DNA from 3 places in the Bradyrhizobium sp. JHI2711 genome. Region 3 is predicted to be linked to each of the others. Evidence: predicted binding sites of a transcription regulator. Region 3 holds the regulator's gene; each other region holds the start of a gene.
The links. The regulator PhoB, encoded in region 3, activates phosphate uptake and scavenging genes when phosphate is short. The targets are predictions, from matches to a motif close to TGTCATNNANCTGTCAT.
Positions count from the first base shown of each region.

Region 1: the regulator PhoB is predicted to act here: its motif matches at 2,001-2,017, upstream of ACTEK7_RS31120 (UDP-2,3-diacylglucosamine diphosphatase).
Region 2: the regulator PhoB is predicted to act here: its motif matches at 1,376-1,392, upstream of ACTEK7_RS19710 (YdcH family protein).

Region 1 is NZ_JBPZPT010000005.1:96,906-100,176, forward strand. Features, by position in the region: gene ACTEK7_RS31110 (PAS domain S-box protein) at 1-580, opposite strand, end outside; gene thiD (bifunctional hydroxymethylpyrimidine kinase/phosphomethylpyrimidine kinase) at 901-1,701, shown strand; gene ACTEK7_RS31120 (UDP-2,3-diacylglucosamine diphosphatase) at 2,041-2,853, shown strand; gene ACTEK7_RS31125 (glycosyltransferase family 4 protein) at 2,867-3,271, shown strand, end outside.
Region 2 is NZ_JBPZPT010000002.1:1,522,307-1,525,577, forward strand. Features, by position in the region: gene ACTEK7_RS19690 (GGDEF domain-containing protein) at 1-320, shown strand, start outside; gene ACTEK7_RS19695 (hypothetical protein) at 322-573, opposite strand; gene ACTEK7_RS19700 (hypothetical protein) at 596-814, opposite strand; gene ACTEK7_RS19705 (YdcH family protein) at 943-1,149, opposite strand; gene ACTEK7_RS19710 (YdcH family protein) at 1,480-1,662, shown strand; gene ACTEK7_RS19715 (NAD(P)/FAD-dependent oxidoreductase) at 1,809-2,933, opposite strand; gene ACTEK7_RS19720 (EAL domain-containing protein) at 3,136-3,271, shown strand, end outside.
Region 3 is NZ_JBPZPT010000002.1:749,291-752,561, reverse strand. Features, by position in the region: gene ACTEK7_RS16020 (GcrA family cell cycle regulator) at 160-672, shown strand; gene phoB (phosphate regulon transcriptional regulator PhoB) at 967-1,674, opposite strand; gene phoU (phosphate signaling complex protein PhoU) at 1,697-2,413, opposite strand; gene pstB (phosphate ABC transporter ATP-binding protein PstB) at 2,425-3,246, opposite strand; gene pstA (phosphate ABC transporter permease PstA) at 3,243-3,271, opposite strand, start outside.

The DNA of each region.
Region 1 (3,271 bases), on a different contig from region 3:
CGCAGGCCGGATTGAACAGCAGGATGCGGTCCTGCGCATCGAGCAGGATGACGCCGTCGACCGCGGTCTCGACGATCGCGGTGAGGCGCGCCACGCTCTCGCGCATCGCGCGCTGGGCGTCGCGGACCTGCTGCAGCAGCAGCGTGGCGTCGCGGCTCTTGATTTCCTCCTCCTCGAGCGCGGCCTGGACCTGTCGCAGCTCGAACGGCGAGGGGATCGTGAGGATCTTCGGCAGCAGCGGCCAGAGCGCGGCGGCGGTGAAGACCGACGCGACCGCCGTGGCGGCCTTGAGCATGCCCTCGATGCCGTAGATCGGAACCCAGAGCGTATAGATCGACAGCACGTGGGTCAGGCCGCACGCCATGATGAAGATCGCGAACGCCCAGTAGACCCAGCCGAACTTGAGGTCGCGCCGCTTGGTGACGAGAATAGCGAGGGCGAACGGGATCGAGAAATAGGCAGCGGCAATGCTGGCGTCGGAAACGACGTGAAGCCAGATCAGCTGAGGCTCCCACAACAGGCAGATGCCGTGCGGCGACAGCATGGACGAGTCGAGGAGACGTTCGAAGAAGGCCCACATCGTTCCACCCCAAGGAGTCTTGTTCAGGTGGCTTGCGGGGCCGGCGGCCCGCAACATGGGGGCGCTGGACGGTTCCACCACCTGACGTCTCGCGTAACCGGCGAAGCACGCTAAGGTACGCGACTATAGCAAGGGTCCGGCGCCGTTGCATTTTCAAGCCCCCATCATTTCGGGCCTTGGTCCGCGCGGTGTCCGACTGATTCGCAAGGCGCGCAATCGGTTCGCGAATCACGCCTGGCGGCGGCCCGGCGCGCTTGCTGACGTTCCACGGTCGCGCTACGAGAGGCCATGGCGGCCTCCTCAAGCACATGTCTCCCGCGATGACGACCCCGGTCGCACTCACCATCGCCGGTTCCGATTCGAGCGGCGGCGCCGGCATCCAGGCGGACCTGAAGACCTTTGCCGCGCTCGGCGTCTATGGCGCCTCCGTGATCACGGCGTTGACGGCGCAGAACACGCGCGGCGTGACCGGCATTCACGCGGTGCCGGCCGGGTTCGTCACCGAGCAGATCGACGCGGTGTTCTCCGACCTCGACATCGGTGCGGTGAAGATCGGCATGGTGGCCCAGGCCGCCAGCATCGATGCCATCGCGGCCGCGCTGTCGCGCTGGTCGCCGCGGCATGTCGTGCTCGATCCCGTCATGGTGGCGACCTCCGGCGACCGCCTGCTCGCCGCTGAAGCCGTCGACGCCCTGCGCGCCAGGCTGATGCCGTTGGCTGCCGTGATCACGCCGAACCTGCCGGAAGCTGCGGCCCTGCTCGATGCACCGGTGGCGGCGAGCGAGGCCGAGATCGAAAGCCAGGGACGCCGCCTGCTGGCGCTGGGCTGCCGCGCCGTCCTGATCAAGGGCGGGCACGGGGAGGGCGCCGAGAGCACCGACTATCTCGTCACTGCCGAGACCGCGATCGCGCTCGCCGCGCCGCGTGTGGCCACCCGTAACACCCATGGCACCGGCTGCTCGCTGTCCTCCGCCATCGCGGCCGGGCTGGCCAGGGGCGAGGACCTCGAGGCCGCCGTGCGCAACGCCAAGGCCTGGATCAGCGCCGCGATCGCCGCCGCCGACCGCTTCAGCGTCGGCCACGGCCACGGGCCGATCCATCATTTCCACAAGTTCTACTGAGGCGGGCACCTGAACGCGCGCCCCATCCTTCGAGACGACCGCTTCCAGCGGTCTCCTCAGGATGAGGCTAAGCAGCACTGTGCCCGTTGAAGCTAGGGCCGCACACTCGGTCCTCATCCTGAGGGCCCGCCAAGGGCGGGCGTCTCGAAGGATGTGCCGCGGGGAGGTTTGCCTCAGAGAAGAGCGGGGGCTTGCGCCCCTGCGGCGCCATGTCGCCTGATTGTCGCATGCGACTGATATTCGCGGGGAGGGCGAGGCAAGGCGTGATTCGTATTTGAAGGTGCCTCAAGGGTTCAATCGGTCATCCCCCTGTCACGGGACATTGTTACAGGCTGGCGCATGGGAAGTTACGATGTGAGTGACGAGAGCCCGGAGCGGCGCTTTCGCACGTTGTTCATCTCCGACGTCCATCTCGGGGCCCGCGGTTCACAAGCCGATCTTCTGCTCGACTTCCTGCGCTACCATGATGCCGATACGATCTATCTCGTCGGCGACATCGTCGACGGCTGGGCGCTGAAATCGAGCTGGCACTGGCCGCAATCGCATAACGACCTCGTCCAGAAGCTTTTGCGCAAGGCGCGCAAGGGCGCCAAGGTCATCTACATTCCCGGCAATCACGACGAGTTCCTGCGCAACTATTACGGTACGCATTTCGGCGGCATCGACGTGGTCGAGAACACGGTTCACACCGGCGCCGACGGCAAGCGCTATCTCGTCATTCACGGCGACATCTTCGATCTCGTGGTGCAGAACGCGCGCTGGCTCGCCCATCTCGGCGACAAGGCCTACGACTTCGCGATCCAGATGAACCGCCTGGTCAACTTCTTCCGCCGCCTGTTCGGCGTGCCCTATTGGTCGCTGTCGCAATGGGCCAAGCAGAAGGTCAAGAACGCCGTCAACTATATCGGCGCGTTCGAGCAGGCGCTCGCCGCCGAGGCGCGGCGTCACCAGGCCGACGGCGTGATCTGCGGCCACATCCACTACGCCGTGATCCGCGACGAGGCCGGCATCCGCTACATGAATTGCGGCGACTGGGTGGAGAGCTGCACCGCCCTGGTCGAGCATGACGACGGCCATTTCGAGATCATCACCTGGGCGGATCAGTTGCGGAAGCCGGAGCAGGTGCCACAGGTCGCAGCTAGAGCTGCATAACAAGGACCACTTGATGCGCATCCTGGTCGCGACCGACGCCTGGCACCCGCAAGTCAACGGTGTGGTTCGGACGCTGACCAAGCTCTCTGACGCTGCAAAAGCGCTCGGCGTCGAGTTCACGTTCCTGACGCCGCAATCGTTCCGCACCTTCGCGATGCCGAGCTATCGCGACGTGCGCCTCGCCATGCCGCGCCCGGCCCGGATCGCAAGGCTGATCGAGGAGGCACGTCCCGACAGCATCCACATCGCGACCGAAGGGCCGATCGGCCTGATGGTCCGCCGCTATTGCCGCCAGCGCAAGCTGCCGTTCACGACCAGCTTCCATACCCGCTTTCCCGAATATGTCCGCGCCCGCGTGCCAGTGCCGGGCTCGCTGATCTGGCGGGCGCTGCGGCGCTTCCACAGCGCCAGTCGCGCC
Region 2 (3,271 bases), 770 kb from region 3:
TTGTCGCCACGCTGACGCGACAGGTCCGCGCCTCCGACGTGGTCGGCCGGCTCGGGGGCGACGAGTTCGCGCTGCTGCTCTGGAATCTCAGCGAGACCGATGCGAAGGTCAAGGCTGCGGCCTTGGAGCAGGCGATCGACGAATTGTCATTCGTTTTTCGCGGCCAGCACGTGGCCGCGGGCGCCTCGGCCGGCGTCGCGCTGCTCGGTCCGCAATCCGCTGCAGGCCGCGCCCTGGAGGAGGCGGATGCCGCCATGTATGTGCGCAAGGCGAGCCGCCGGCACGAGCCGCGGATCAGGCTGGTCGGCGGCGAGCGCTAGTCTAGAGGGTGGCAAGATCTTCCGGCACGTTGCCGAACTTGCGCAGCAGCGTCGCGTCGCCGAATTCGCCGGTCATGGGATCGCCGCTGCGGCTGAACGCGATCGCGCCGATATGGCCGGCGCCGCGCGCCAGCATCTCTGCGCGTCGCAGCGCCGCCGTCGAGGACTGACACTCCTCTGCAGCGCCTGCGACGGGTGATCCGTCGTCATCGATCAAGAAGGGCATTGCAACGTAATAGGTCACATCCGACATGGCGTTGCTCCAAGGTTGAAGATTATGCGGCGCTGCTCTTGCTCCGCATCTTGCTGCGCGAGATCTCCGGAATGCAGCCGGCTGAAATCGCCGCCTGCAATTCCTCCAGCTCGGCTTCCAGATATTCGTTGGCCATGATCAGCGCCTTGATGGTGCTGCGCAGATTGCCGTCGCACATCGCGATCGCCTGATCGCAGGCCTGTTCGTAATGGCTGTTGTCGAAAAGGGCGGTTGCCGACATCTGCGTTGTCCTCGTGTGTTGTCCTTGAGCGTTCTCTGAGGTGGGGCGCCCGCGAATGTTCCTATTTTGTTCTTATTGAGTCAAGCGGATTCGGAAGCGGCGGGGCGCCGCGCAAGACCGGCTCACGGTCAGGCGATGATGTCGGGGGTGATCTGGTCTTCGATGAACGCGATGCGGTCGCGCAACAACAGCTTGCGCTTCTTCAGGCGCTGTAACCGCAACAGGTCGGGGGCGGGCGATTGATGCAATGCATCGATCGCCGCATCGAGATCTCGGTGTTCCTGCTGCAACCGGGTGAGCTCGGCTTCGAGCTCACGCTCATCTTCATTGGTCATGTCTGCGGTGGCCGAAAACCGATAGGCGTGAGATCCGGGCTGTGGATGCCCTGTGGAAATTATCGTCCTTGCGCCGCGTGATCGCAAGCGATCTGCGATCCCTCGTCCCCGATCTCCAGCAACATATTTCTGCAGGGAGCTGCGGCGGTGCGTGGGCGTATTGATATCATGGATTTTTCCGGCGTGGTTCCCTTAGTCACGCTTCGTTACATATGAACTTTCAAAAATGACGCTGCAACGACGGATACCCATCGACAGGACGAATCGGTGATGTAGACTTGGTTGTCCGGATCGAATCCTAAAGGTTCAACCCTACCGAGGAGGTTTCGAATGACAATTCAGGCACATCTCGTTGAATTGGAACGGAAGCACAAACTTCTCGAAAACGAATTGCACGAAGCTCTCGTGCACCTTTCAACAGACGACCTGCAAATTGTTGAGTTGAAGCGCCGGAAGTTGATGGTCAAGGACCAGATCGAGCGTCTGAAGCAATCTGGCGACACGCTCCACTAGTAACCCCCGTGACAGTGTAGAGTTGATCACGTCCTTCACGCAGGGATGAGAGCATCCGTGCTCATCCCTGCTGCAAGGTGTGTACCGTGCAACACGGTTGTGCGGCGCTCATTCTTGCTTGGACCCGTGGCTCTCGACGCGCACACTTATCCGCTTCTCGAAACACTGTCGATATCTGCGAGCTCGGCGACGTGATCGGCGATCGCGAGCGAGGACGTCAGTCCCGGCGATTCGATGCCGAACAGATTGATCAGGCCTGCAACGCCGTGATCGCGCGGGCCCTGCATCAAGAAATCCTGCGTGGCCACGGCCGGCGGCACGATCTTCGGGCGGATGCCCGAATAGCTCGGCATCAGCGCGCCGTCAGGCAGCGTCGGCCAGTATTTGCGGATCGCGGGATAGAAGCGCTCGGCGCGTGACGGATCGACCTCGTAGTCGATCGTCTCGATCCATTCGACGTCAGGCCCGAAGCGCGCCTGTCCTGCCATGTCCAGCGTCAAGTGCACCCCGAGGCCGCCGGGCTCCGGCACCGGATAGATCAGACGCGAGAACGGCGCCTTGGCGTTGCAGCTGAAGTAGTTTCCCTTGGCGAGATAGGCCGGCGGAATCCGGTCCAGCGGCATGCCGTCGATGTTGCGCGCCACATGCGTTGCCGACAGCCCCGCGGCGTTGACGAGGAGGTTGCATTGCAGCGTCATCGGTGCCTCGCCGCCGGCATCGATCTCGATGAGGCCGGCCGCCGCCTTGGCACGGATCAGCGGGGTGTGAAACGCGAAAGCTGCGCCGGCGTCCTCGGCTTCGCCGCGCAGTGAGAGCATGTAGGAATGGCTGTCGATGATGCCCGTCGACGGTGACAGCAGCGCGGCGTCGCAGGCGAGCGCCGGCTCCAGCGCGCGTGCGGCCTCGCCCGAGAGCAGCTGCATGTCGAGCACGCCGTTGGCCTCGGCATGCGCCTTGATCGATTGCAGCTTCTCGGTCTCCTTCGGGCTGGTCGCGACGATCAGCTTGCCGCAATTTTTGTGCGGGATGCCGCGCTCGGCGCAGTAGCGGTACAGCGCGTGCTTGCCTGCCACGCACATGCGCGCCATCCAGCTCCCGGCCCGGTAGTAGATGCCGGCATGGATCACCTCGCTGTTGCGCGAGGAGGTGACGGTGCCGATCGCCTCGGCTTCCTCCAGCACGATCACCTCGCGCCCGGCCTGGGCGAGCTTCCGGGCCACCGCGAGCCCGACCACGCCGGCTCCGATGACGACGCAATCGACCCTATCCATGGTTGTGCAGGATACCAGTTGGAAGCACCGGTGGCGCACGGTCCGGATGCGGCGGCGCAGGCGGGGCTTCCGTTAAGAAGTCGTTTATCATGTCAGGGCAATTGCCGCATTTTATGTCACATTATTCTGTTGTGCCCACAGGCGTTTACCCGATCCAAACCCGCGAAGCCAGACAATCCGACGTTGAAATCGCGGGTGGCTGATGGCTGAGAAGAACTGGCACGTGGGCAGCACGCTTTGGATTGCTGTGCACGCCCTCCTATGCCTGGCCGTTACGGGCGCGCCTGCGCGCGCCTTTGCGGCATCGGACAGCCTTGCCGTTCCGGGCGATCTCACCA
Region 3 (3,271 bases):
TTCTGATCCCAGAAGTCCTCATGTACCGGCGTAAACGTTCGGGCGTCTTGAGCGCGCCCGGCGAGCCTTAAGGGATTCTGACGGCACGGGTTTTTCAAGGCTAAAGCATTCGCTGCGAAGGCCCCAGGATGGCAGGCGCGCAGCGAGGGAAAGGGTGCAATGACGGTTTTGACCTGGTCCGATGATCGCGTCGAGCAGCTGAAGAAGCTCTGGGAGGCCGGACTTTCGGCCAGCCAGATCGCGGCGGAGCTCGGCAATGTGACCCGCAATGCCGTGATCGGCAAGGTGCACCGGCTCGGCCTGTCCGGCCGCGCCAAGAGCCCTTCATCGGCAGCGCCGCGGCCGCGCAAGGCACGGCCCGCGCAGCATATGATGCGGGTGACCCGCCCCGTCGCGCGCGGCAACACCGCGTTGGCGCAGGCCTTCGAGGTCGAGTTGGAAGCCGAGCCGGTTACCTACGACAACGTGGTGCCGATGAGCCAGCGGCTGTCGCTGCTGGAATTGAACGAGGCGACCTGCCACTGGCCGGTCGGCGATCCCTCGAGCCCGGATTTCTTCTTCTGCGGCGGCAAGGCGCTCTCCGGCCTGCCCTATTGTGCCCAGCATTCGCGCGTGGCCTATCAGCCCGCAGCGGATCGCCGTCGCGCAGCACCGAAACCGGGCACGCGGTGAGCTTGCGGAATTCCCTGATCGCCAAGCTTTGATCGCCAAGCTTGATCGCCAAGACTGCAGCCGTCACACGATGACGGCTCCCAATCGCTCGGTGTCATCCCCGCGAAGGCGGGGATCCGTAACCGCGGGGCGCAATCGTTGCGCGAGATGGTCACTCCGAGTCTTCGCCAAACCACGTCCTGTGGCTAATCGCGAAGAGCGCAAGCGCTCAGATCCCGGGCTCACGCTGCGCGCGCCCCGGGATGACGGCCGAGATCGGCGCCGCAGTTCGCCAAACCAGCTGTCGCTGGCGCTTTATGTCTGCTCAGCCTTCGCGAAGCGATCGTCCAGCGCGTAGCCGGCGCCGCGGACGGTGCGGATCGGGTCCTGCTCGCGGCCGAGATTGAGCAGCTTGCGCAGGCGGCCGATATGCACGTCGACGGTGCGCTCGTCGATGTAGATGTCGCGGCCCCAGACGCTGTCGAGCAGCTGCTCGCGCGAGAACACGCGGCCGGGATGCTCCAGGAAGAACTCCAGCAGGCGATATTCGGTCGGACCGAGATCGATCGGCCGGCCCGAGCGCGCCACGCGGCGCTTGTCGCGGTCGAGCTCGATATCGCCATAGGCGAGCACGGTGGCGAGGCGCTCGGGACTTGCGCGCCTGAGCAGGCCCTTCACGCGCGCGAGCAGCTCCGGCACCGAGAACGGCTTGACGATGTAATCATCCGCGCCGGTCGCGAGCCCGCGCACCCGTTCGCTCTCCTCGCCGCGCGCGGTGAGCATGATGATCGGCAGCTGCTTGGTCTCGGGGCGGGTCCGAAGCCGCCGGCACAGCTCGATGCCTGACAGGCCCGGCAGCATCCAGTCGAGCACGATCAGATCGGGAATGTGCTCCTTGAGGCGGGTGTCGGCGTCATCGCCGCGCATCACCGTCTCGACGTCATAGCCGTCGCCTTCGAGGTTGTAGCGGAGAAGCTCGGTGAGAGCTTCCTCGTCCTCAACCACCATAATGCGTGCGCCCATGTGGTCGTCGCTCCTTAAGTCGTCAGGTATTCGGCACCGTCGTGGCGAAGGTCGTCATGTCGCCCTTCGGCCGCTTGTCGGTGATCGCCTGGCCCTCGATCATGTAGAACACTGTCTCGGCGACGTTGGTGGCGTGGTCGCCGATCCGCTCGATGTTCTTGGCACAGAACATCAGGTGGATGCAGAACGAGATGTTGCGCGGATCCTCCATCATGTAGGTGAGGAGCTCGCGGAACAGCGAGGTGCAGATGGCGTCGACTTCCTCGTCGCCCTTCCACACCGCCATCGCCGCCGGCAAATCGTGCGCGGCATAGGCGTCCAGCACCGACTTGACCTGCTGCTGCACGAGATCGGTCATGTGCTCCAGGCCGCGGAACAGCTTGAGCGGATGGAAATCCGTCTCCAGCGCCGCGACGCGCTTGCCCATGTTCTTGGCGAGATCACCGATGCGCTCGAGATCGGTCGCAACGCGCATGGCGCCGACGATCTCGCGCAGGTCGACAGCCATCGGCTGGCGGCGGGCGATGGTGAGCACGGCACGCTCCTCGATGCGCTTCTGCAGCGCGTCGAGCTCGGCGTCGGTGGTGACGACGCGCTGGCCGAGCGCGACGTCGCGGCGGATCAGCGCGTCGACGGAATCGACGATCATGCGCTCGGCGATGCCGCCCATCTCGGCGACCAGGCGGGTGAGCTCCTGAAGGTCGCTGTCGAAAGCCTTTACGGTATGTTCAGAACCCATGTTCCGTCTCCTCAGCCGAACCGGCCGGTGATGTAATCCTGCGTGCGCCGATCGCTCGGCGACGTGAAGATCTTGCTGGTGTCGTCGAACTCGATCAACTCGCCGAGATACATGAAGGCGGTCTTGTCGGAGACGCGCGCCGCCTGCTGCATGTTGTGGGTGACGATCGCGATCGTGTAGTTCTCTGACAATTCCTGGATCAGCTCCTCGACCTTGGCTGTCGAGATCGGGTCGAGCGCCGAGCAGGGCTCGTCGAACAGGATCACCTCGGGCCGCACCGCGACGGTGCGGGCGATGCAGAGGCGCTGCTGCTGGCCGCCGGAGAGCGACAGGCCGGAGGCATTGAGCTTGTCCTTGACCTCGTTCCACAGCGCGCCGCCGCGCAGCGCCTTCTCGACGCGGTCGTCCATCTCGGACTTGGAGATCTTCTCGTAGAGACGAATGCCGAAGGCGATGTTCTCGTAGATCGTCATCGGGAACGGCGTCGGCTTCTGGAACACCATTCCGACCCGGGCCCTCAGCAGGTTGAGGTCCAGCTTGGGGTCGAGGATGTTGGTCTGGTCGAGCAGCAGCTGGCCGGTGGCGCGCTGGCCCGGATAGAGATCGTACATCCGGTTGAAGATGCGCAGCAGGGTCGACTTGCCGCAGCCCGACGGGCCGATGAACGCCGTGACACGATTGGTGCCGAGCGCCAGGTTGATGTTCTTCAGCGCGTGGTGCTCACCGTAGTAGAAATTCAGGTTGCGCGCGGTGACCTTGGCGGGCGCCTCGGGCAGCGGCTGCGAGCCGGGATGAACGGTTGGCGCACTGACGGAAACAGACATTTCACTCATTTTGCAGTCCTCTCGGCGCCGATGA